DNA from 3 places in the Neobacillus sp. OS1-32 genome. Region 1 is predicted to be linked to each of the others. Evidence: riboswitches for the same ligand, from Rfam matches in the RefSeq annotation. Region 1 holds a riboswitch; each other region holds the start of a gene.

Region 1 (11,677 bases):
AATGAAAAGGGATCATAAATAAAAACTCGCCGATTGGCGAGTCCGTAAAGGGGCATGGAAAAGACCGAGGTCGCTTTTAAATAAATTCCGTGAAGGGGTAATTTTTACTTTGCTGATTGCTCCATTATTTCGACCATATATTTATAAGAAATTAATTCAATAATACTAATCATGGAGATTCTTGATGTCAAATCTATTTCGTTATAATGGATATAATCCGAAAATATATACAGATTAATATGGCTCATGTTTTGTACAGGATTATTATTTGCTGATGTGATCGAGATAACAGTCGCTTTTGATTTAATATTCAATTGTTCAATATCCAAAATCAATTCTCTATCCTCTCCGCCATACGATAAAAAGAAGACAAGGTCATTGTTTCGAATTCCGCTTAATAGCATCTTGCGAAAGTAGTGGTCTTCTGGAAAAACAACTTCAAAACCGAGGCCAGAAAAAATATATTCAAAATAATGGGCAACACTTTTGTTTAAACCGCGTGCCATTACGATGAGCCTTGGCTTATTTTTAAGAAGATGAATAATTTTATCCACTTTTTCCTCATCAAGTACACGAACGGATTCATAAATATTTTTTAAATACTCAATTCGATAATTTTCCTGTGAGACAGTAAATGGATTCGTGTTTTTGATAAAGTTTGAATCTGTATATTTTAAAATGGCAGTAAATTCACTGTAGCCGGAAAAACCAATTTTTTTTAAAAAACGGCTCATGGTAGCAGAGGATACATAGCATTTTGCGGCCAATTCACGTATTGTGCTTCTCTTTACCTCTTCGATATTTCGAATGATATAATTATATAGTTCCTTTTCATTATTATTCAGAGTATTAAGGTGTTTTGATGTAATTTCAAAAAAGTCCATTTTTTCCGCCCCCAATAGGAAAGGTTTTCATTATATTTTCAGCTTTTTATCATTTGATTTAAAAAAGAATTATATAGTTTATTTAACTTAACTAAACTAAATGTAACTACTTTCAAAATTTTAGTCAATCATTCATTTTTCAGGAGGACGACCATGCTTGCGGATTATCGAAAAATTTTCAATAGATTAAATCAAGCCGTTTACGAGTTTTACCTGCAATATAACAAAGGTGCACAAAAAATAAATGAATACAACTTAACTGTTCAGCAAGAAAATATACTTCTCTATATCATGCGGAATCAAGGGGTGAGAGCAAATGATATCGCGGCAAATTTTTCAATTACAAAAAGTGCAGTTAGCCAAGTTTTATCAAAGTTAGGTAAAAGAAAATTTATAGTTCGTGAAAGTAATCCAAACAATCTTCGTGAATCTTTTATCTTTCTTGGGGAGGAAGGGAAAAAATATGCTCAATTAATTGCCGAAGCTGATGAGACATTTATTAAAAAATACTGCTCTCAGATAAAAGTGGAAGAACTGGAGCAAATGGTTCAAACAATGGAAAAGCTTAGTAGCCTTTTTAAGGAAAATAACGAAAGTTAAAATATGCAAAGGTGAGAACACTCTGTGCCTTTTTCAATCAGTATTTTCCCTTTGGCCTGAGTATAATTATATTAATAAGCCAAAATAAAAAGTATCAATCATATCGTAAGAGAGGAATGATGTAATTTGGGTTATTATGATGATCATTCACCGAACCGCTCCAGTGGACAGAAAGGTAAGGGTGGAATCTTTATTGCCAGCCTGGTAGGCGCCATTTTAGGTGCCATCTTGGTTATCATTGCCATTCCCGCTCTTTCCAACAATGGGCTTCTTCCCTATACAGTGCAGCCAAATCAAAAAACTGCCGAAACAACTACAGATAATACCGGACAACAGACGATACATAAGCAGGTTGCCTATGATGTAAAAACCAATACCACCAACGCCATTGATAAAACCGCTGCAGCTGTTGTCGGAATCAACAATATCCAATAAACAGCTTTTGGTCGGATAGTGATAACGGCGATAATTCTGATGAAACAGCAGGAACCGGTTCAGGAGTTATTTATAAACAGGCCGGCGGAAAAGCCTATGTTGTCACAAACCATCATGTTGTTGAAGGTGCAACAAGGCTGGAAGTCAGTCTATCTGATGGAACAAAGCTGCCAGCCAAGCTATTGGGAAGTGATATTTGGTCTGACTTGGCGGTCCTTCAAATAGATGCAAACAAAGTAAAAAAAATCGCGGAATTTGGCGATTCTGACAGTTTAAAAATAGGAGAACCGGTGATTGCGATCGGCAACCCGCTTGGTCCGACCTTTTCTGGCTCGGTTACCCAAGGAATTATCTCCGGGCTAAACCGGACAATACCAGTTGACATTGATCAGGATGGTGTGGTTGACTGGCAATCGGAGGTTTTACAGACGGATGCCGCGATTAATCCGGGTAACAGCGGCGGAGCCTTGATTAATATGGCTGGTCAGGTCGTCGGGATTAACTCAATGAAAATTGCTCAGAATGCGGTTGAAGGGATTGGTTTATCGATTCCAATTAATTCCGCCAAGCCAATTATTGATGATCTTGAGAAATATGGCAGTGTCAAACGGCCTTATATGGGCTTGGACTTAAAATCAGTGGATGAAATTCCTGCCTACTATCAGCAGGAGGCGTTAAAGCTCCCGCGCGATATAACCTATGGTGTGGCGATTCGCCAAGTTGTGCCGGGCTCACCGGCGGCACGCGCCGGACTTCAAGAGTTGGATGTCATTGTCGAGATGGATGGTCAAAAAATCAATGATGTCATTGATCTTCGCCAACACTTGTATACGAAAAAGAATATCGGCGAGAAAATGACCATCAAATATTACCGCAATGGCAAGCTGCGGGAAACAAGTTTAACGTTAACTTCAGATAAAATACAATAGGAATGGTTGAAAACAGGAAGGTGTTTGACTCACTTTCCTGTTTTTCTTAATGCAGTATGATATAGTACGGGTAGTCAATGTCAATAATGAGGAAAGGTGAAAGAGTAAAATGATTTATTGCTGTGAGGAACATGTCGAGCTGGGTTTAGATATCATTGTGGATGAATATGAAACATTTCCGGTATTAACAAAAATTGATGTGGATAACTTATCAACAAGTTGTGAATTTTGCTCAAACAGGGCTGTATATTTTGTGGCGAACAAGTGATTTCATACAAGATGTGGATAAAAAATGTGCATATGTGGATAACTTCTGTGGATAAGTTGTTTGTAAGCTGTGCTTAATTCCATTTAAAAGGGTTGTGGATTGTGAATATCTCAATTATTACGGTTGGAAAATTAAAAGAGAAGTACTTGAAGCTGGGGATAGAGGAGTATCTCAAGCGGCTTTCCGCCTATGCCAAGGTGGAGATGGTTGAAGTTGCAGACGAAAAGGCCCCGGAGGAGTTAAGTGAATTGGAAATGCTCCAGGTGAAGCAAAAGGAGGGCGAACGAATTCTCACCAAAATTAGTGCGGATACCTATGTAATTGCTTTGGCGATTAAGGGGAAGATGCGCTCATCAGAAGAATTGGCCGAGTCGTTGGATCAACTGGCCACCTACGGTAAAAGTAAAATTGCCTTCGTCATCGGCGGATCACTGGGACTGAGTGACGAAGTCTTGCAGCGGGCGAATGAACAGCTGTCGTTCTCGCGGATGACCTTCCCCCATCAGCTGATGCGATTGATTTTGCTTGAGCAGATCTATCGGGCGTTTCGGATTATTAGGGGTGAACCGTATCATAAGTAAATGAGGTGTTAAAATATTGGTGAAAAAGTAATGGAGCGGGCTTTAGAAAAGTAAATTATATTTATAATGTCCTTGTTGGGTACATTTAGAAATGAGACGCTTAACCAAGGTTATTACTAAGAATGATGCAGGGGTAGAAGTTGAGAAAGATATTTAAAAGTTTTCATTAATTGGAATGCAAAATACGACTGCATAACAGTAATGATAGAAAACCTATTTGTAAATGTTGTTTTTCTCAGTTGAACTCCATAAGGTGGATGTAAATATGCTTAAAGAAGTCTGTGTAGACTTTTAACCAATACCGAAGGAGAAGTGAACGAAAGTGATAAACATAACCATTCCAAAACCAGATGTTTCCATTACTAAACAGAAGAACCCGGAATTAAGTAATATTTATGGATTTACAGAATTCCACCTCATTCCTAGAGATAAGGGTGGCATTTTTATGTTCTACAGTCATAACCAAGAGCTATTATTTGTTGGTAAGGCAAGGAAATTGCGGCAAAGAATTAAAAAGCATTTTGAAGATACAGTATCCCCAATTAAAATGCATAGGAATGAAGTTGCAAAAATCGATGTTTGTATTATCGAAGACCCTGTACATAGAGAGATTTATGAAACGTATATTATTAATGAATTCAAGTCGAAGTACAATATAGACAAGGTGTTTTTTAGGTGAAAATTTCATACAGGCAATAGATTTTCCAATAACGTAAGTGTAAAAAACCTCCCTATGATTTTTATAGGGAGGTTTTTTTGAATAAAAATGAATACAGAGCAGTATGGGATGTTAATTTATGTGTTGACAAACTATATAACTACTACTAAAATTAAAAATTATTTAGAAATAGTGAATTAAATTTAATAATTAGCAGGCTATGATTGCTATGGGTCACACTATAGCAGGAGCAGCTTCTGGAGAGATCGCAGGAATTTTGCGGCGCCGAAGGGTTCACAATCTCAGGCAAAAGGACAGAAGAGTACTGAATATTTATTTGTTGTGTTGATACTATTTAGCATACCAAATATTATTTATTATTCTTTTGGAAAAGAGATTGGATATCCTCCAATCTCTTTTTTTATGGTTTAAACTAAAATATTTTATTAGGAGGAGTTAGGATTGGCACAACAAGAATTAAAGAGGGATTTATCAAATCGGCATGTACAACTAATCGCAATTGGCGGTACCATTGGTACGGGATTATTCTTAGGGTCCGGTAAAGCCATTCAACTCGCGGGCCCATCCATCATCCTTGCATATTTAATCGTAGGAATCGCCGTTTTTTTTGTTATGAGGGCACTAGGAGAACTCCTGTTGTCTAAAGCAGGTTATCAATCTATTACAGATATTGCTGAAGACTATCTTGGACCACGATATGCTTTTGTAACCGGATGGACCTATTGGTTTTGTTGGATAATGACTGCTATGAGTGATGTGATTGCCGTTGGTGTTTATGTACAATATTGGTTCCATATTCCACAATGGATCCCTGCAATTGTCTGTTTGATCATTTTACTAGGACTCAATCTACTAACTGTAAAGATTTTTGGAGAATTGGAGTTTTGGTTTGCTTTAATAAAGGTAATAACGATTCTCGGATTAATTGTTATTGGGATTATATTACTGGTGATGGGATTCAAGACAAATCAAGGTATGGTTACGATTAAAAATCTTTGGGCACAAGGGGGACTTTTTCCAAACGGAATATCAGGCTTCTTACTTTCATTCCAAATGGTTGTATTTGCATTTGTCGGTGTGGAATTAGTAGGTGTCTCGGCAGCGGAAACATCCAACCCGGAAAAAAATATTCCATCGGCTATCAATAAAATTCCTTTAAGGATTCTATTTTTCTACGTTGGCGCACTTCTTGTCCTTTTATGTATTAACCCATGGACGGAATTAAATGCAGCAGAAAGTCCTTTTGTTAAAACGTTTAGTTTAGTTGGAATTCCGATTGCAGCAGGAATTATTAATTTTGTCGTATTAACCTCAGCAGCTTCTGCTTGTAATAGCGGAATGTTTTCAACAAGTCGTATCCTATATAGTTTAAGTAATAATAACCAGGCTCCATCTAAGTTTACAAAACTAAATAAAAATCATGTCCCAGGTAACGCATTATGGATCTCCACGGTAGTCCTATCGGTGGGAGCCCTTTTGACTAAGCTTATTCCAGAACAAGCTTTTGAAATCGTGACGACCATTAGTGCGATTTGTTTTATTTGGGTTTGGGGTGTCATTCTGATTTGTCATTTAAGATATAAGAAAACACGTTCAGATTTACAGGCAGAATCAAAATTTAAAGCACCATTCACACCATTTATTAATTACGTTGTCCTAATCTTGTTTGCCATCATTCTCATTATTATGCTGTTTGCTGAAGTTACACGGCCTGCCCTATTGTTGACGCCTCTATGGTTTATTCTATTATTTACATGGCATTCAAATAGGAAGAAGGAAGAAAAAAATATTAAATTATCTGCATAGGGTCAACCATAAGTTGACGGCTATTTCTTTACATACCATCCGACAAAACGAGGACCAAATTCAATTGAACTGCGACATTGGAATAGGCCCCCCAACAACATGGTCAGATCCAATGCTTGATGGAGTATTGCGCCACTGTATCTTTTTCATTTAGGCAAAGATTATCCCTCATTGTAATGGTCAACAAAAATACGATAAAATAAAGACAAAAGACAGTAGGGGTGAACGATTGAACGACCCTGAATACATTCTTAACCTGTAATAAATGCAGCAAGAATTGAATCAAAAAGGTTAGAAAAAATGGGGGGCACCCTACTCCCCGAACTAATGACCGGTGAGGTAAGGGGAACTATTGAAGGATGAAAATGGAGAAAGGGTGAATGGAATGAGCATGAATCAACCACAGTCTAATTACTCATATGCTGATTATCTTGAGTCTTCGGAAGAAATTCGATATGAAGTGATTGACGGGCAAATTATTAGTATGTCGCCAGCACCGACACCAAAGCACCAGCATGTTCAAAGAGAGTTATTAATTGAATTTGGTACGTATTTAAGGGGAAAAGAGTGCAGTGTATTTGGTTCTCCCATCGATGTGTGCCTTTTTGCGAATCAAACAACACCAAACGAAAAGATCAAGGATTGGGTTCAACCAGATATTGTGGTCATATGTGATCGTAATAAAATCAACCCACAAAATATTGTTGGTGCTCCCGATTTGGTGATTGAAATTCTTTCTCCCTCCACCGCTCGAAATGACAGAGTCATCAAATTCAATAACTATCAAAAGGCTGGGGTCAGAGAATATTGGATTGTCGACCCCTCAAACGAATACGTGGAAGTATTTCTGTTGCAGAACAATCGCTTTATTTCATCAGGTTTCTATACAAAAGAAGATTCCATAAAGGTCAACATATTTGAAGATTTAAGCATAGAACTTAAACATGTTTTTCAGAGATGATAGTGGGAAGTAAACCATTCGGAGGAAGTGTTAGAGGAAGCTCACTTGAATAGTGAGATCTTTTGGATTCCTTTAAACTACAATTAGGAATAACAAAAGAGACATACGGGTTTAATGGAATCCTTGGTCCTTTTTGATAAAGCAAAAGAACCCGGTTCATAATAATGGCGAGTTTTAAAAACGCATGTGGTATTTTAAAAAGCATTATTTTATAACAGTTTATATTTTGAAGCACGACCTTTTCCTTCTAATTTTAATTTACCAGTATCGGAGGATGATTATGAACAGAACGAAATGGTTGCTCATTTGTCTTTCTCTTTTATTAGGATTAGTGGGTTGTAGTGCAAAAACGGATCGTCAAGTCGAAAAGATAATAGATAAGGAACATTTAACGAATGAAGAGAAACAGTTGGTAAAAGATTCCATGCTAATTGAATATGTAAAAGATACATATGGCAATATTGTTCAAATTACAGGTTTTGAAATCATTCCAGAAGAGCCGGAAGAAGCACCCCCTTATATTACGGTAAAGGTAAAAGACAGAGAGAAGGGATGGGTTGCCGAGATTTCATGTGAATTGTATTCAACTTCGAAAGGAAAAACAACATGCAAACCATACGACAATTATTTATTTAGGGCCTTGAGTGAAGAGGTTCAAAAGGAAGTGGAACCTGCTCTTAAGAAAGCATTTGGAGCGGAAAAAGGAAATGTAAGCTACTTTGCGTTTGCATCGGTAGACAATGCGCAAGAAAAACGGTGGAAGTTTCAGCAAAAGCCGGATTATGAGAAGTTAAAGGCTGAAGTTCCGATAAGCATCTATATTCATTCAACGGCAAAAGAATCGTCTATTGGAGATTATTCCAATCAACTGTTTACATTTATTCAAAGTCTTAAAAAACAAGAAGCAATACTGCTCGATTCGAACAATGGCATAAATTTTTATAAGGATGAAAAATTACGGGATCAATACGGAAATGTATATGCAAAAATCATAACACTTGATCAAGCAGACATAAAGGAAATGGAATCTCCTGAACAGCTGAAGAGCCATGTAAGAAAAGGCTATATGGATGGGTATAATGGCGAGAAAGAAAGGTTTGAAAGGAGAATGGGCGACCAATAGCTAACTTAGTGCTTAATGTTTTATGATAAAATGAAGACAAATATACATGAACGGAGTGATTAGATGCGTTGGATTGAGGTACAAGAACGTTTTCCAAATGAATGGGTTGTATTAGAAGTCATTAAACCGTATCACAAATAGAAGGTTTTTTTACTAATTTTGTAAATTGGGTTAAAATCGTTATTTCCCTTAAGAGATGGAGACGATTTTAACAAGGTCAAGATGTAGAGTGTTAATACCAGACGGATTAACACTCAGTTCACTATATTTTCAAATTCAATATGAAAAAAATTAAAAAAGGATTTAAGTAATTTGTCTAATATCTCAGAGTGATTATCCTTTCTCCATGCAATGGATGCTTCTAAAGATACATTTATATCTTCCACTTTACGCTGTATGACCCCGCCGCAAGGAGTACTGGATGAAGGTGTCAATGCTACCCCCATACCAGCAGCGACCAATGCCAAAACAGATTGGAGGTCATTGGCCTGAATCATAATTTTTGGTGCAAATCCGGCCATTTGGAAAATACTCATAAAAGTTTCGTAATACAATACACCTGCTGATTTAGGTGTCATGATAAAGGTTTCGTCCGCCAAATCACGAAGGTTAATGGAATGTTTGTTAGCAAGGGGATGTTTTTCCGGTAACGTAGCCAAAAAACATACTTTTGTTAATGGCCTTACATGAATTTTATTACTATTAACTGGAGCCGCTACAATACCGATGTCAATCCTTTTTTCATTTAAGGCTTTGATTTGATTGGCGGTATTCATTTGGTGTAATGTTATTCCAACATGAGGATAAAGCTCATGATATTTTTGAATGACTGGAATAAGATCCTGTACTGTTCCACTAAACCCAATTACTACTTCACCTTCTGCCCCAGTAGAAGATAATCGCGTGCTAACGCATGCTTGTTCAACTTGATCAAGGATTTGGTATGCTTTGTTTAGAAACACCTTTCCGGCATTTGTCAACTCAACATGTCGCTTTGTCCTATAAAACAGTTTGGCTCCAATTTCCTCCTCTAACTCTTGTATTTGCCTACTAAGAGGTGGTTGGGCGATGTGTAACCTTTCTGCGGCTCGACCAAAATTCAATTCCTCCGCAAGAGCAAGAAAATATCGGATATGTCTCAGTTCCATTTACTTTCCTCCTTCTTATTATTAATACCTATTAGGTATTAATACATCAATTTATAAGTATTTCTCTTAATTATTCTGATTATTTAAAATAAAGTCAAGAGAATAAAAAGAATGGGAGGGAAAGAAAGTGAAAGGAAAGGTTTCGGAGAATAAAAGATTTTTAATTGCATTACTTTTCTTGGGGTGGTTTATTTCTTCTCTTGACCGAATGTTTATTAACATTGCCATCCACCCTATAGCACAAGAATTACACTTAGATGCGGCTTCTATGGGAATAATATTAAGTATTTTTTATTTAGGGTATACCCTTATGCAACTTCCCGGTGGTTTGCTGGCCGATTTGTTTGGATCTAAGCGAGCAATCATTATATCGATTACTGCTTTTTCACTATTTGCTGGATTATCCGGTTTTGCTTGGTCTCTTGTATCCTTACTAATTATTCGTTTAATCTTTGGTCTTGGTGAGGGTGCCTTTCCAGGAGGAGCCACAAAACTAATGAGTGAACATTTTTCTAATGAAAAAAGGTCTCGTGTTCAGTCCATATTACTTGTCGCTATTGGTTTGGGTTCGTTCTTTGCCAGCATTGCCGGTGCGTATCTGATTACTTCAATTGGCTGGAGAAATGTTTATTTTCTTTTTGGAGCAATTGGAATAGGTATTGCGATGATATACTATTTTGCCCTTCCGTCCGTTAAAGAGAAGAGCCAACAGAAAGATCAACAAGACAAGAATATACCGATTAAAGAGTTGCTTCGTACAGCTGCCATTTGGAAAGTGGTAGTTGCGTTATTCGGCTTGTATACAGCTATGTGGGGTCTGATAAGTTGGGTACCTTCTTATTTAATAAATGTAAGAAAAATTGATTTGTTAAATACAGGAATCTATTCAGCCCTACCGGCTATTTCCACTATGCTTGGCTACTTAGCAGGAGGATGGCTGGTTGATAAGGTCTTTAATAATCGCGAGAGACTAATGATCATCATTGGAAATGCTCTTTCCGCCTTCTTTATCTATGCTATGTTTACGGCTGAATCGATAGCAGTGGTCGTCACATTTCAGGTATTAGCCGGATTTACTTTTCAGATTGCCTATATGGGGATCTTGTCCATTCCATTGAAATCACTCCCTTCTTCCATAATGGGATCTGCTTTCGGTCTGCTAAATACCGGTGCCAATCTAGCCGCTTTTGTTACTCCTGCTGTAATGGGGATTTTGATAAAACTATTTGATGGATCGTATGAAATGGCCTTTTACTATTTGATTCTTGGAAATATCCTGTCGTTGGGTTTGGGACTAACCCTTAAAAATAATCGCTTGGTACGAAATGAAAAATCAATAATTAATCAAGATAACACTCTTGATAAAAAATTTGAGGTGGAATTGATATGTTAAAACATGAATTGCAAAATAGAATGGATCGCTTTCAAAAGACAATGGAAACACATTCTTTGGACTCCTACATCATTACGGCTGAAGAGGATATTTGGTACTTTACAAATATTACCTATAAGCCAGAAGAACGTCCATTTTTTCTTGTTATATCTCCCAATCAACAACCAGTATTAGTGGTGCCAAAACTTGAAGAAGCACATGTGTATAAAGGAATCCTAGACTGTAAGGTTATCACCTATTGGGAATACCCTTCACCTGTGGGAGAAAACTGGTATGAGGTATTGAATGATTTAATTAAAAGATTTGAAAGAACAGGAATAGAGGACAATGTGAAAACAGAGGTATTTTTAAAAATCAAAGCAAAGGAACTGATTCCAAGCAAGCTAGTCGTTGAGCAACGAAAAACAAAAAGTCTATACGAACTTGAAAAAATTAGATGGAGTGCAGGAATATCGGACAGAGCGATGGAAATGATTTTCAAATCAGTTTACACAGGGGCTGCCGTTGTTGAATCTTTTGCTTTGTCAGGAAGCATCCAATCCGAGCTTATGCGGACAAAGCAATTTGATCCACTCTCTACTTCACTCCTGACGGCAGTATGGCCAGCACCCGTTAGTTCCATGCCGCATAGTGTTCCCAACTTCGATGATCGACTGGGGAAAGGACCGAACGTGGCAATGGCTTATTTTAGAATAAACGGTTATGCCTCTGAATGTGAGCGAACCTTTTTCCTTGAAAAGCCAACAAAAGAAGAGGAGGAGTTATTTCACTACATGATGAATGCCCGACAAAGGTCATTGAATGTATTGAAAGCCGGGGTAAGAGCTGCAGATGTTGATTCCGAGGCAAGAAATTATCTTGTAAAGAATG
Region 2 (6,195 bases), 1.4 Mb from region 1:
TTCCTCCAGCGGCGTGGACAATCTCGGCAATTTCAACAATATGCTCTTCAAACAATCCAAGCGTATTGGGATTGGTCAGCATTAATGCGGCGGTATCTTCACCCACGACCCTGCGCAAATCCTCCAAGTCCACAAGGCCCTTGTCGTTAGATTTAACGGTAATCGTTTCAAATCCGGCTACCGTGGCGGAAGCAGGGTTGGTTCCGTGTGCCGAGTCAGGGATAATCACTTTTGTACGCTTCCCATCCCCATTTGCTTCATGGTAAGCCCGAATTAACATTAAACCCGTCCATTCTCCATGAGCACCGGCAGCCGGTTGCAATGTTACCTCGTCCATACCGGTAATTTCTTTCAAGTGCTGCTGCAGATCATACATCAGTTCAAGTGCCCCTTGGACAGAGCTCTCATCCTGAAGCGGATGAATATGGGCAAACCCGTTCAAGCGGGCAACATTTTCATTGATTTTTGGATTGTATTTCATGGTACAGGAGCCTAATGGATAAAAGCCTGAATCCAAGCCGTGATTTCTTTTTGATAGAGCGGTATAGTGACGCATGATATCAAGTTCAGATACCTCTGGAAGATTAGGCTCTTCTTCACGCAGATAACCTTCAGGAAGAAGACCATTTAGCTCTGTTTCCGGAACATCCATTTCCGGAAGACTGTATCCAATTCGACCCGGTGTGCTAAGTTCAAAAATCAGCTTCTGATCTTGATTATGCATGCATATCCCCCAATTCTCTTACTAAAGTATCAATCTCTTCCTTCGTTCTTTGCTCTGTCACAGCAATTAACATGTGATGAACCAAATCCGGATAATCACGGCCTAAATCATAACCGCCAATGATCCCTTCGTGCAGCAGTTTTTGATTGATTTCTTTAACTGGACGATTTAACTTAATCACAAATTCATTAAAGCTATGGCCATCATATACTACTTCAAAGCCGGCTTGTTTAAAAGCATTTTTGGCGTAGTGGGCCTTTTGCAGGTTGGCAGCGGCGATTTCGCGAATCCCCTTTTTACCAAGTGCAGTCATGGCAACAGCAGCAGCCAGGGCATTTAACGCTTGGTTGGAACAGATATTAGATGTTGCCTTATCACGACGGATATGCTGCTCCCGCGCCTGAAGCGTCAATACAAAGCCGCGACGCCCTGCTTCATCCGTTGTCTGGCCGACAAGGCGTCCTGGAACCTTGCGCATTAACTTGCTGGTGACAGCAAAATATCCGCAATGCGGACCGCCAAAAGCGGTTGGAATTCCGAGAGGCTGAGCATCGCCAACAACGATATCAGCACCAAACTTGCCAGGAGGTGTTAACACGCCTAATGATAATGGATTGGAAGAAACAACAAACAGCGCTTTATGTTCGTGGATCACTTCCTCCAGTTCTTTTAACGGCTCAATTCTTCCGAAAAAGTTGGGATATTGAAGGATTACTGCAGCAACATCCCTTTTGACCAATTTCTTTAACGCCTCTACATCTGTTATCCCATTGTGAACAGGAACTTCAACCACATCAAGATATTGACCCTTTGCATATGTTTTTAAAACATCACGATATTCCGGATGAACAGCGCTGGAAACAACGATCGTTTTGCGCTTTGTATGGCCTGCGCTTAACATCGCCGCTTCGGCAAGGGCAGTGCCGCCATCATACATCGAGGAATTTGCCACTTCCATTCCGGTTAATTCACAGATCATCGTTTGGAATTCAAAAATAGCTTGAAGCTCCCCTTGCGATATTTCCGGTTGATATGGTGTATATGCCGTATAAAATTCAGACCTTGAGAGAACATGATCAACAATCACTGGAATATAATGGTCGTAAACCCCGGCTCCGAGGAATGAGACATTTTCTTTTAGATCGGCATTCCGATTGGCCAGCTTAAACAGTTCTTTCATTAAACCCGTCTCAGATTTAGCCGGCTTAATATTGTATTGCCCCTTGAATTTAACTTTTTCCGGAATATCGCTGAATAGGTCATCGATACTGGAAACACCAATGGTTTCAAGCATATCCTTTTGATCTTGTTCAGTCATCGGTAAATAACGATGTTTCATGCTTCTGCCCCCTTCTGTTATTTCTTTTCCCTTTTATAAAAAGGTGCTGAAATGATTTTGGCTTTTAATTTTTTTCCACGAATTTCCACTTCTATTTCAGTATCAAGCTGCGCATACTCCGAAGAGATCAGAGCAAGCCCAATATTTTTCTTTAAAGTTGGTGACTGGGTTCCGGTAGTAACCTCGCCAATCCGCTCCTCGTCTTTATAGACAGCGTAACCGTGACGCGGGATACCGCGATCAATCATTTCAATCCCGACAATTTTTCTTGACAGACCGTTTTCTTTTTGTTTCACCAAGGCGGCTTTGCCAATAAAATCGGTTTCTTTATTTAACTTCACGGCAAACCCAATGCCGGCCTCAAGCGGGGAAATTTCCGCTGATAGTTCTTGACCATAAAGTGGTAAGTTTGCTTCAAATCGTAACGTATCCCGGGCACCTAAGCCGCACGGGACAACCCCTTCCTCCTTACCCGCTGCCAGAATGGCGTGCCAAATTTCAACCACGTCATTGGCGTCGCAATAAACCTCAAAGCCGTCTTCTCCGGTGTAACCAGTTCTGGAAACAAGTGCCTTTTTCCCAGCGATGTCAACGTTTTGGCGAAACTTGAAAAAGCCGATGGTGTTTAATTCCGATGTCGTCAGCTTTTGAAGAACTTTCTCTGCCAGAGGTCCTTGAAGGGCTACCTGAGCAGTGGTTTCAGATAGGTTCTTGAGCGTCACATTACCTTCCAAATGCTTATTAAGCCACTCGTAATCCTTTTCCAGATTTGCAGCATTAACAACCAGAAGGTAGTGTTCATCTTCCAATTTGTAGACAAGCAGGTCGTCAACTGTTCCGCCGGTTTCATAACACATTGCTGTATATTGTGCAGCACCATTATTCACCTTGGAAATATCGTTTGTCATCATCTTCTGTAAATAAGCTAAGCTGTCAGAACCCTTGACCTCAATTTCCCCCATATGAGAAACATCAAATAAACCAGCTCTGGCGCGGACAGCTTCATGTTCTTCTTTTATGCTGGAAAATTGGACAGGAAGCTCCCAGCCGCCAAAGTCGATCGTTTTTCCTCCGTATTCCTTATAAACAGGAAACAGCGGAGTACGTTTTAATTCTGCCATCACGAAATCCCCCTTTTTTCCGATGATCGTATAATGAAATAACCTCTTATAAAAGAGATAATTACCCTATTCAATAGAACTTTAGCCAAAAAAAGACAGAGTTCCCCCTTTATTATAAATAAGGGAGTCTCTGTCCTTTTACCTGAAAGTTTAACCTAAATGGCTTTCCCCTTGGGTAGCTGCCTAAAGCAGCACTCTCCAGAGTTGCGTCAAACAAGAGTTCTTTTGCCTGAGAGATTCACAAGAATTGCTTGCTCCTTCGGCGCTACAAAAGTAGTCTCTCCCCTTGTTGTCATTCGCATATATAAAATTTTCCAATTGGGTCATACTATATGTACTAAAAAAAATTCCAGGTTATTTTCAAATATTTTAAACATTCTAATGCTAACATCATCCTACCATTAAGCAGCATATTGAGCAAACATTTTTTCGGAAAAGAGGCTGAAAACAATGAAGGTAGAAATTGAATTTGATTCCTCCTGGCAGGATGATTTTTTGGAAAAAATAGACGATGACGGTCCATGGGGAGATTGGAACCTTTTTAAACTTGCTATTGAAGCGGAAAAACACTTAATCATCCCGGAATTTGAAGGCTTACAGGCACCAAAGCACCTGCCTAATTTAACTCCTCTTCCCCATCAAGTCGAAACCGCCAAACAAGTCATTGAAAACATGAATGGCAAAGCAATCCTTGCGGATGAAGTCGGACTAGGAAAAACAATCGAAGCAGGGCTGATTTTAAAAGAATACATGATCCGCGGATTAGTCAAAAAAGTGTTAATTCTTGTCCCCGCTTCGCTTGTCACCCAATGGGGCCAAGAACTCAACAGCAAGTTTTTTATCCCGGCTGTTACACAGAAAAAAAGCTATGTTTGGGAGCAATGCGATGTGGTGGTTTCCTCGATTGATACAGCTAAACGAAGTCCTCATCGGGATATAATTTATCAACAGGATTATGACTTAATTATTATCGATGAAGCTCACAAACTGAAAAATAATAAGACAAAAAACTACGAATTTGTGCAAAATCTTAAAAAGAAATTTTGCTTACTGTTGACTGCTACCCCGATTCAAAATAGAGTAGAGGAAATTTTTAACCTTGTTTCGCTGCTAAAGCCGGGGCACTTAGGCAGTGAAACGGCCTTTTATGAAAAATATAAGCGGGATTCCCGTTCTTTAAATGATAATGAGCATTTAAAAGAATTAGTCAATAAAGTCATGATTCGCAACCGCCGTGCGGATACGGGAATTGAATGGACGAAGCGGCATGTTGAAACGATTGCGATTGAATTCAGTTCAAGCGAACGGGAATTATATGAAGCCATTTGCAGTTTAAAAAATGAAGGTGATTGGCTGCAAACGAGTGCTTTTTCGGTGATGACCCTGCAGCGGGAAGCTTGCAGCAGCAGAGAAGCCGTTTTTTATACATTAAAAAATATGCTCCAGAAAAGGGAAAACCCTTCAGTGGCCTTTCAACAGCAAATCGAGCTTTTAATCAAAAAAGTTGAAGCGGTACAAACAAACTCAAAAGCAGATAAAGCGTTGGAATTGATCCAAAATATTCATGATAAGGTGATCATTTTCACAGAATACCGCGCCACCCAATTGTACCTTCAATGGTACTTAAAACAACATGGTATCACCTCTGTTCCTTTTCGCGGCGGATTTAAGCGCGGTAAGAAGGATTGGATGCGCGAGCTTTTTCAAAAGCAGGCCCAGGTGTTGATTGCCACAGAAGCAGGTGGTGAGGGAATCAATTTGCAATTTTGCCATCATATTATCAACTTTGACTTACCTTGGAATCCAATGAGGCTGGAACAGCGGATTGGCCGAATCCACCGCCTTGGCCAGGAAAAAGATGTGAAAATCTATAATTTTGCGATAAAAGACACGGTTGAAGAACATATATTAAAACTGCTTTATGAAAAAATCGAGTTATTTGAGCGGGTGATTGGCGAACTAAATGAGATTTTAACAAAGCTTGGCATTGGGAATATTGAGGAACACTTGATTGATATATTTGGTGAGTCCAGTTCAGAAGGTGAAATGAGAATCAAGATGGAAAATCTATCTTCGATGATTGAATTTGCCGATAGTATGAAGCAGGGAGGATCACAACATGCAGCAGCAGGAAATACATAACTTTCTTTTACAATATTTTCAGGCTAACGATTGCCCCATTCTGGAAAACAAACCCGGCTACATAACGGTCCAGTTAACCGTCAAACTGGATAAAGAGCTGATGAATCGTCCGTTCTATTGGCATTATTTAGAAAAGACCGGTGGTATCCCCAACCCTATGAAGCTGACTTTGATAACCGATCATAATGCAGCGCCGGATCATCTTAAAGGGGAATCTATTCATTTTGGTTCACCACGGCTGCACCAGATATTTGCTTCTACTAAAAATTTAGCCAAATATATTCGTTTATATGAAAATCATCAGCAAGGAAAACAGCAAACACCGCTATTGCCCTGGTTATGCATGAATGTGAAAATTTCCTATCAATGTGATCGGAAACGCGATCAGTTCCGATCAATTGGTCTCCAGCTTATTCATGGTGCCCTAGTGGAAAATTTTCATGATCGTCTGTTGCAAATACCGTTAACACCTAAGATACCTGACTATTCCTTTACCATATCGCCATTAATAAAGCCAAAAAGCGGCATTGTCCGAATTGAAAAATACCTAAAATCACTGATTATGGAGGATGACCATACATGGGCAAAGGAAGCGAAACAGCGCTGGGAACAAGATTTGCGCCTTCTCGATCACTTCTATGAAGATATCGAAGGAGAAAATGAAAACTACGAAACAGAAAAACAAGCACTCCAAGAACAGTATGAACCCAAAATAAAAATCTCTTTCATCAATGGCGGCCTCTTTTACTTAACAGAAAAACTGATCTAAAGGCGGTGTCAGGCACCAATCAGACTTTGCAGGGGTGCCTGACACCCTAGTTTTTTGTCAACTACAAAAATTTCGGCAAAAATAATTTATTTTTTTAAAA
Region 3 (6,195 bases), 440 kb from region 1:
TTACAATTAAAAATTCGCAGCTGGTTGACAGCCTAATGGATGGGTCCGAGGAACTGAAAATTTATGATAGCACTCTGGATAAGTCGTCCATTACCAAGCCTTTACTGGATCCGCTTATTTTATCGAATGTGACATTTAATAATTCTTCGGTAGGAGTTTACAGCTGGAACAGCAAATTAGAGAATGTAAAAATGACCTACTCAAAAGATGCGGTTACTTCTCCAACTACCCCTTTAACAATAGCCGCGGAATCTGTTTCGATAAAAAACTTATTGATTGACACGGATACTGAGAAGGGAATGTTGATCCAAAAGGGATCCGTCCTGCTGGAAGGGGATACCACGATCAATGGCCCTACACAAACGGGAATTTCTTTGGACAAAGGAAATCTATATGTGAAAGGGAAGATTGCACAGACCGGGAATGCTTATACAATTGAAACAACAAGGGAAAATGTTTTTACCACTCAAGTACATGACCTATACGGTAATCTGAAAAAATACCGGGATCAAAATCTCAATAGCTACTATAATACAGCAGACCGAGATGGAGAGGAGCCTGTTTTGGCTGATGGGGAGGAATTGTTTCCTACGGAACTGGACCCTGTGACCTTTTTAAAACAAGACTATACAGAAATCACCGGTCAAACGGACAGACAAGACTTGAGTATTTTCGTCAAAGATGGAAAGGGAGAAAGCAAACGAACAAGACCTGACCGGTATGGCGAGTTTTCTTTTACTTTAACTGATCAACCGGCTGGTTCAACAATTTATGTTTATGCGTTCAGCCCCGATGGCAATCAGAGTAAAGTTCAAAAATTTACCGTTCCAGCCAGCCAACCTGCTGTCCCTATTTATGTAAGCTCCATTTATAACAGTGACAAAGAAGTATCAGGAAAAACAGCAGCAAACGCTGAAGTTTTTGTAAAAAAAGACGGTGTGGTAATTGGAAAAGATGCGGCCGACACACAAGGTTTTTTCGAATTTAAATTAAATTCACTTAACGTAAAAACAAATCTCGAAGTATATGCACAAGATAAAAAAGGAAGAAAAAGCGCGGTACTAAAGAAAATCGTTGACTCACCTTTCATTTATACGGATAACATGAAATCCGAAACGGCGATAACCGGATCCGTCACATCCAGCACCCCAATAAAACTGGAGGCCCTTGTAAAAGGAAAATCGGTAGGAACGGCTACAGCCAAAAAAGGCAATCCATTCCGCATCAATATTCCTAAACTTTCTCCCGGGACAGCCGTGGAAGTTACAGGTTATGATGATGAACGGAAAATAAAAAAGATCGTAAACATTAAAGACCTTACCCCGCCGGCTAAACCTTCGATAAATCCAGTTTCTGACCAGTCAACATCCATTTACGGAAAAACAGAACCTAACGCGAAGGTGAAGCTCTATATAAAGGGGAGTTATCAAAAAGAAGTTAAAGCGGACAAGTATGGGAAATATACATTTACCATTTCTAAACAAAAAGCAGGAACTGAAATCAAAATCATCGCTTTTGATCTTGCAAATAATACGAGCCAAAGCGTGATAAAGGTAATTGATAAAACACCGCCAAAAATCCCCACCGTCAATAAGGTGACTTATAAAAGCAAAACGATAACAGGTAAAGCAGAAAAAGGTAGCACGATTTATGTGTACCGTGGAAAACAGAGTCTAGGGAAAGCGGTCGTAAGCAGCAAAGGCAATTTCAAGGTCAAAATTAAAGCCCAGAAAAAGCGGAGTACCCTTACGATTTATGCAATAGACAAAGCAAAAAACAAAAGCAAAAATAAATATGTAAGAGTTTTGTAAACACAATCTATTTCTATTAAAAGATTAAGGATGAGGGGCGTCATGTGACACCCCTCATCCTTAATCTATGCATATCCCCTCTTCAATATCTCCTATTAACCACAGCAGCAAAATTCCACTTCCTTTAACAAAGCTTGGGGACTTCCCAACTATTGCAATACAGAAGTGCCCTTCCGAATCAGTTAATTAACGCCTGCAGCGGTGCGGGAATTCTTCCGCCGCGGCTGATCATTTTTTGCGAACTGAAGGGATTAACGCCGATCACGGGAGCTCGGCCAAGCAGGCCGCCGAATTCGACGATGTCGCCTTCCGTCTTGCCGGGAACCGGAATAACGCGAACAGCGGTAGTCTTTTTATTGATCATCCCAATTGCTGCTTCGTCGGCAATAATCCCCGAAAGAGTCGACGGCGTGACATCGCCAGTAAGAGCGATCATATCAAGGCCAACCGAGCACACACAGGTCATTGCCTCGAGCTTCGATAGCGAGAGCGCCCCTTCCTCGATCCCGCGAATCATCCCGTTATCCTCACTGACCGGGATAAAGGCGCCGCTTAAACCGCCAACATAGGAGCTCGCCATCGCCCCGCCTTTTTTCACCGCATCATTCATCAGCGCTAGCGCGGCAATCGTACCATGGGTTCCGACCCGTTCCAGGCCAATTTCCTCTAAAATTTCGGCGACACTGTCATTTAAAGCATTGGTCGGCGCAAGGGAAAGATCCATGATCCCAAATGGGACACCGAGACGTTTTGCGACGACGCGGCCAATCAGTTCCCCGGCGCGGGTTATTTTAAAAACCGTCTTTTTAATAATATCGGAAACTTCTCCCAAATCCGCTTCAGGGTGGCGCTTCAGGGCATTTAAGACAACACCCGGGCCACTGACACCAACATTCAGCACCACTTCACCTTCGCCGGCACCATGAAAGGCTCCGGCCATAAACGGATTATCCTCAACAGGATTGCAAAATACGACCAGTTTGGCACAGGCAATCCCATTTTGCTCCTTAGTCCGCTCCGCTGCTTCCTTGATGATAAAGCCCAGCTCGCATACGGCATCCATATTAATCCCCGTCCTGGTGGTTGCCACCGAAACAGAGGCACACACCCGCTCGGTTACACTCAGCGCCTCGGGAAGGGCCTTCAATAAGGTCTCGTCACTTTTTGACAGCCCTTTGTGAACGAGCGCGGAAAAGCCACCGATAAAATCGACCCCCAATTCCGCTGCCGCCTGATCAAGTGTTTTCGCCAGTTCCACCGCCTCCGCGACAGAGGCATTGCCAAGAATTTCAGCAATCGGGGTAATCGAAATCCGCTTGTTAACAATCGGTACGCCATATTCCTTTTCCGTTTCCTCGGCAACCGCCTTTAGATTTCGGGCATAGGAAGTAACTTTTTGATAAACTCGCTGCTGCATTTTGCTAAAATCGGAATTAGCGCAGTCGTGCAAATTGATGCCCATCGTTACTGTGCGGATGTCGAGATTTTCCATTTGCACCATGCGAATCGTCTGGAGAATTTCATCCATTGCAATCTTCATCGTTCATCCTCCCCTTATACCCTGTGCATCGCTTGAAAAATTTCTTCGGCCTGAACGTGAATCGTTAAACCCAGCTCATCGCCAACCTGATTCAATTGATCCTGTAAGGAATGCAGGTTGGCGGTTTCCGAGATATCAATCAACATCATCATCGTGAAAAAATCCTGCAAAATCGTTTGGCTGATGTCCAAGATATTCATCCGGTTTTCCGCCAATACGGTCGTCACCCGGGCAATAATGCCCACCTTGTCCTTTCCGATCACACTTACAACGGCACGTCTTGTTTCCATTTCCTCCACCTCTTTTAGAAAAATAAAAAAGATTGGAATTGCTCCAATCTCAGGGGAAAAAATGTGTGTAACAGTTTCGCTATTGCACAGCATCCTTCTCCTGTCCTTTTGCCTGAGATTATGAATCCTTCGGCGCCACATAGCCCATTTGCCACGCGGTCTCTCCAGAAGCTGCTCCAGCTATAGTTTGATCCACAGCCTTCATTGCGCTCTATTGAATTAAACAAATCGTACCAAACATAGATCCATTTCGTCAATGGAAAAAACGGGGCAGTCCTTTCAGTCGAAACTTTTGGGACCGGCCCCATTTCCCCCTTAAGCATATTTCCGATTATAATCGTAAAGCAAGCCCAACAGGCCGGAAAGGCCAAGCAGCATCAGTCCAAGCTCGGGTTTGCCAACCGTCTTTTGCCCGATGATAATCAATGCCAAGCTCAGGACGAACACAACCAGCTTAATGACAACCAGAATTTTATCTTTCATCAGAAAAATCCTCCCAGCGAATCTCGCTTGGCTCCAGCGTTACTTTTCTGCTGTAGCCGTCACCATCATAAACAAGCGTCGTTTGTTCCGCCATCGAATTATTGACAATTGCCATTTTTTTAATCGTCGGATAGGCATGAACCTCACAATACATATTGCTGGCATGCCATTGATGAAATTCCGACTCTTTATGGGCAGCATAGTATAATGCCCGCATTAACAGCCTCGTATTTTCCTCACTGTACGGAAGTCCAGCTATATAGACAGCCCGGCCAGCACCAAATGAATGACTGGAAAGATGGACTTCCCCATCGGAATACTCAATGATTTCCGTCTCCTCTGACAAGGCATAAATATTTTTCATACTCTCACCAAAATCAAACCTGGTTAGATCCGCAGCAATAAAATGCTCGTTAACCGGAGTAACAAAATATTTATCGGTCGATAAGCTGAAACCCAGTTCTTTATCGACACCTAACACATTTGCTAATTGGAAATAATGGCCTTGATACTGATAGGCTGATGGTTCGCCGACCCCAATAAAGCCGCCGCCGTTATGGATCCAGGCTCTGATTGTAGCAACCAATGTTTCATTCGCCCAATATTCACCGCCAGAAAAAGCGGTACCGGCGTCACCGGCATTGATAATCACATCAACATCCTCTGGCACCCCATCGTTCATCACGTCATCAAAACTAAGAAAGCAAACATCAACCGGCGCTCCGCTTAAGGCTTCCAACACACCGAGGTAGGAATAAATTTGTTTGTACCATAAAGCATGAGCGACCATATGCGTCTGCCATGTCCGCAGTTTGCCCCAGGCATTTAAGATTGCCACTTTCAAGCCGCAGTACGGCTTCACACCCTTGATTTTGTCATAAATATCACGGAATTCATCGGTGACTTTTTCAATATAGGAAACAAATTCCGGGAATTTATAAGCTAGGCTCAAATAGCCACCATAGCCGATGCGGTCGACCGGATTCCGTAAAATCGCTCTCCGTGCGGTCAGCCAGTTCTGATTCGCTTCTATCACAGGGTTATTGCCTTCATAAAATGTGTCCGGAAAAAAGTACGGCAGGAATCGCCCTTCTGTATAGCGAACATCTGGAATATCGGCAATCATCCTGAGCGTAGCCCCGCTGCCGACACTGCCGACAACAGCATCTAGACCAATGCTGGCGAAATACTTTCCGTACGGTTCTGTGCCAATCCAGTTGTCGCCCAGAAACATCATGGCTTCCTTGCCGCTTTCATGGACAAGATCGACAAGTTTCTTTGCTTCTTCGGCAACAAAATGCTGCACAAAATCAATATAATCCAAATAGGCCGGGGTAGGCACACGAAAGGAACTATTATAATACCCCTGGTCAACAAAATCCTCCGGCCGCAGACGGTAGCCTTTTTCGTTTTCAAATGCATCTAAAGCCGCCACCGATACACTGGCACCATAGCCAAACCAATCGACGAATTTTTCTTTACCAAGGTTATTAAACACCAGTGTAAAATGATAGAAGAGCGTCGTGAACCGGACCACATCGGTATCCGGATTATCCTTTAGCCATTGCTTTAAATAGGATGACATGTACTGATTGGCATGCGGCTGCCTTACATCAAAAGGAATCTCGTGCGGCTTATCCCCCCAATTATTGGTGATATGATTGTACATTTGCGTCGGATCCCAAATCATATATACGAGGAACGATACGGTGTATTCGTGCCAAGGAACCGCCTTCGCAATCACTACCCGGTTAGTCTCTTTGTCAACCTCCCAATCAGCCGTGTTCACCACTTCACCGCTTGTCCGGTCGACTACCTCCCAATATTTTTTCGGATCATGGAGATAATCCGGCCGTACTTGTTCCGTAAAATATCCTTTCATCAAATCAATTTCCAGCATCTCAGCTGTTGCAGTATTGAACTCACTCATTAAGTAAAGCTGCTGGCATTCATCCATATGTTCGGCTGCAAAATCATTATGGCCGCGGGCCACAAAATAAGTAGTGTAAATTTTTGCTTCGAGTTTTTTGATCTCATCATCGAGTTTCGTCCCGTCACTGTCGCGAATGGC

The links. Region 1 has a riboswitch for glycine ahead of RCG24_RS16820 (amino acid permease). Riboswitches for the same ligand answer to the same signal wherever they lie in the genome.
Region 2: it holds a riboswitch for glycine, as region 1 does, so the genes downstream of both, gcvT (glycine cleavage system aminomethyltransferase GcvT) here and RCG24_RS16820 (amino acid permease) in region 1, are expected to answer to the same signal.
Region 3: it holds a riboswitch for glycine, as region 1 does, so the genes downstream of both, RCG24_RS18745 (ACT domain-containing protein) here and RCG24_RS16820 (amino acid permease) in region 1, are expected to answer to the same signal.

What each region holds. Positions count from the first base shown of each region.
Region 1 is NZ_CP133263.1:3,362,022-3,373,698, forward strand. Features, by position in the region: gene RCG24_RS16790 (MurR/RpiR family transcriptional regulator) at 105-884, opposite strand; gene RCG24_RS16795 (MarR family winged helix-turn-helix transcriptional regulator) at 1,038-1,484, shown strand; partial or broken gene RCG24_RS16800 (S1C family serine protease) at 1,611-2,848, shown strand; gene RCG24_RS16805 (CxxH/CxxC protein) at 2,958-3,116, shown strand; gene rlmH (23S rRNA (pseudouridine(1915)-N(3))-methyltransferase RlmH) at 3,218-3,697, shown strand; gene RCG24_RS16815 (nucleotide excision repair endonuclease) at 4,020-4,376, shown strand; glycine riboswitch at 4,603-4,683, shown strand; gene RCG24_RS16820 (amino acid permease) at 4,818-6,182, shown strand; gene RCG24_RS16825 (Uma2 family endonuclease) at 6,568-7,143, shown strand; gene RCG24_RS16830 (hypothetical protein) at 7,424-8,266, shown strand; gene RCG24_RS16835 (LysR substrate-binding domain-containing protein) at 8,521-9,414, opposite strand; gene RCG24_RS16840 (MFS transporter) at 9,542-10,807, shown strand; gene RCG24_RS16845 (M24 family metallopeptidase) at 10,801-11,677, shown strand, end outside.
Region 2 is NZ_CP133263.1:399,336-405,530, reverse strand. Features, by position in the region: gene gcvPB (aminomethyl-transferring glycine dehydrogenase subunit GcvPB) at 1-724, opposite strand, end outside; gene gcvPA (aminomethyl-transferring glycine dehydrogenase subunit GcvPA) at 717-2,063, opposite strand; gene gcvT (glycine cleavage system aminomethyltransferase GcvT) at 2,081-3,184, opposite strand; glycine riboswitch at 3,392-3,480, opposite strand; gene RCG24_RS02100 (DEAD/DEAH box helicase) at 3,635-5,326, shown strand; gene RCG24_RS02095 (YqhG family protein) at 5,304-6,095, shown strand.
Region 3 is NZ_CP133263.1:3,804,774-3,810,968, reverse strand. Features, by position in the region: gene RCG24_RS18755 (Ig-like domain-containing protein) at 1-1,811, shown strand, start outside; gene RCG24_RS18750 (PFL family protein) at 1,990-3,351, opposite strand; gene RCG24_RS18745 (ACT domain-containing protein) at 3,366-3,641, opposite strand; glycine riboswitch at 3,732-3,819, opposite strand; gene RCG24_RS18740 (DUF6903 family protein) at 3,957-4,124, opposite strand; gene gnpA (1,3-beta-galactosyl-N-acetylhexosamine phosphorylase) at 4,114-6,195, opposite strand, start outside.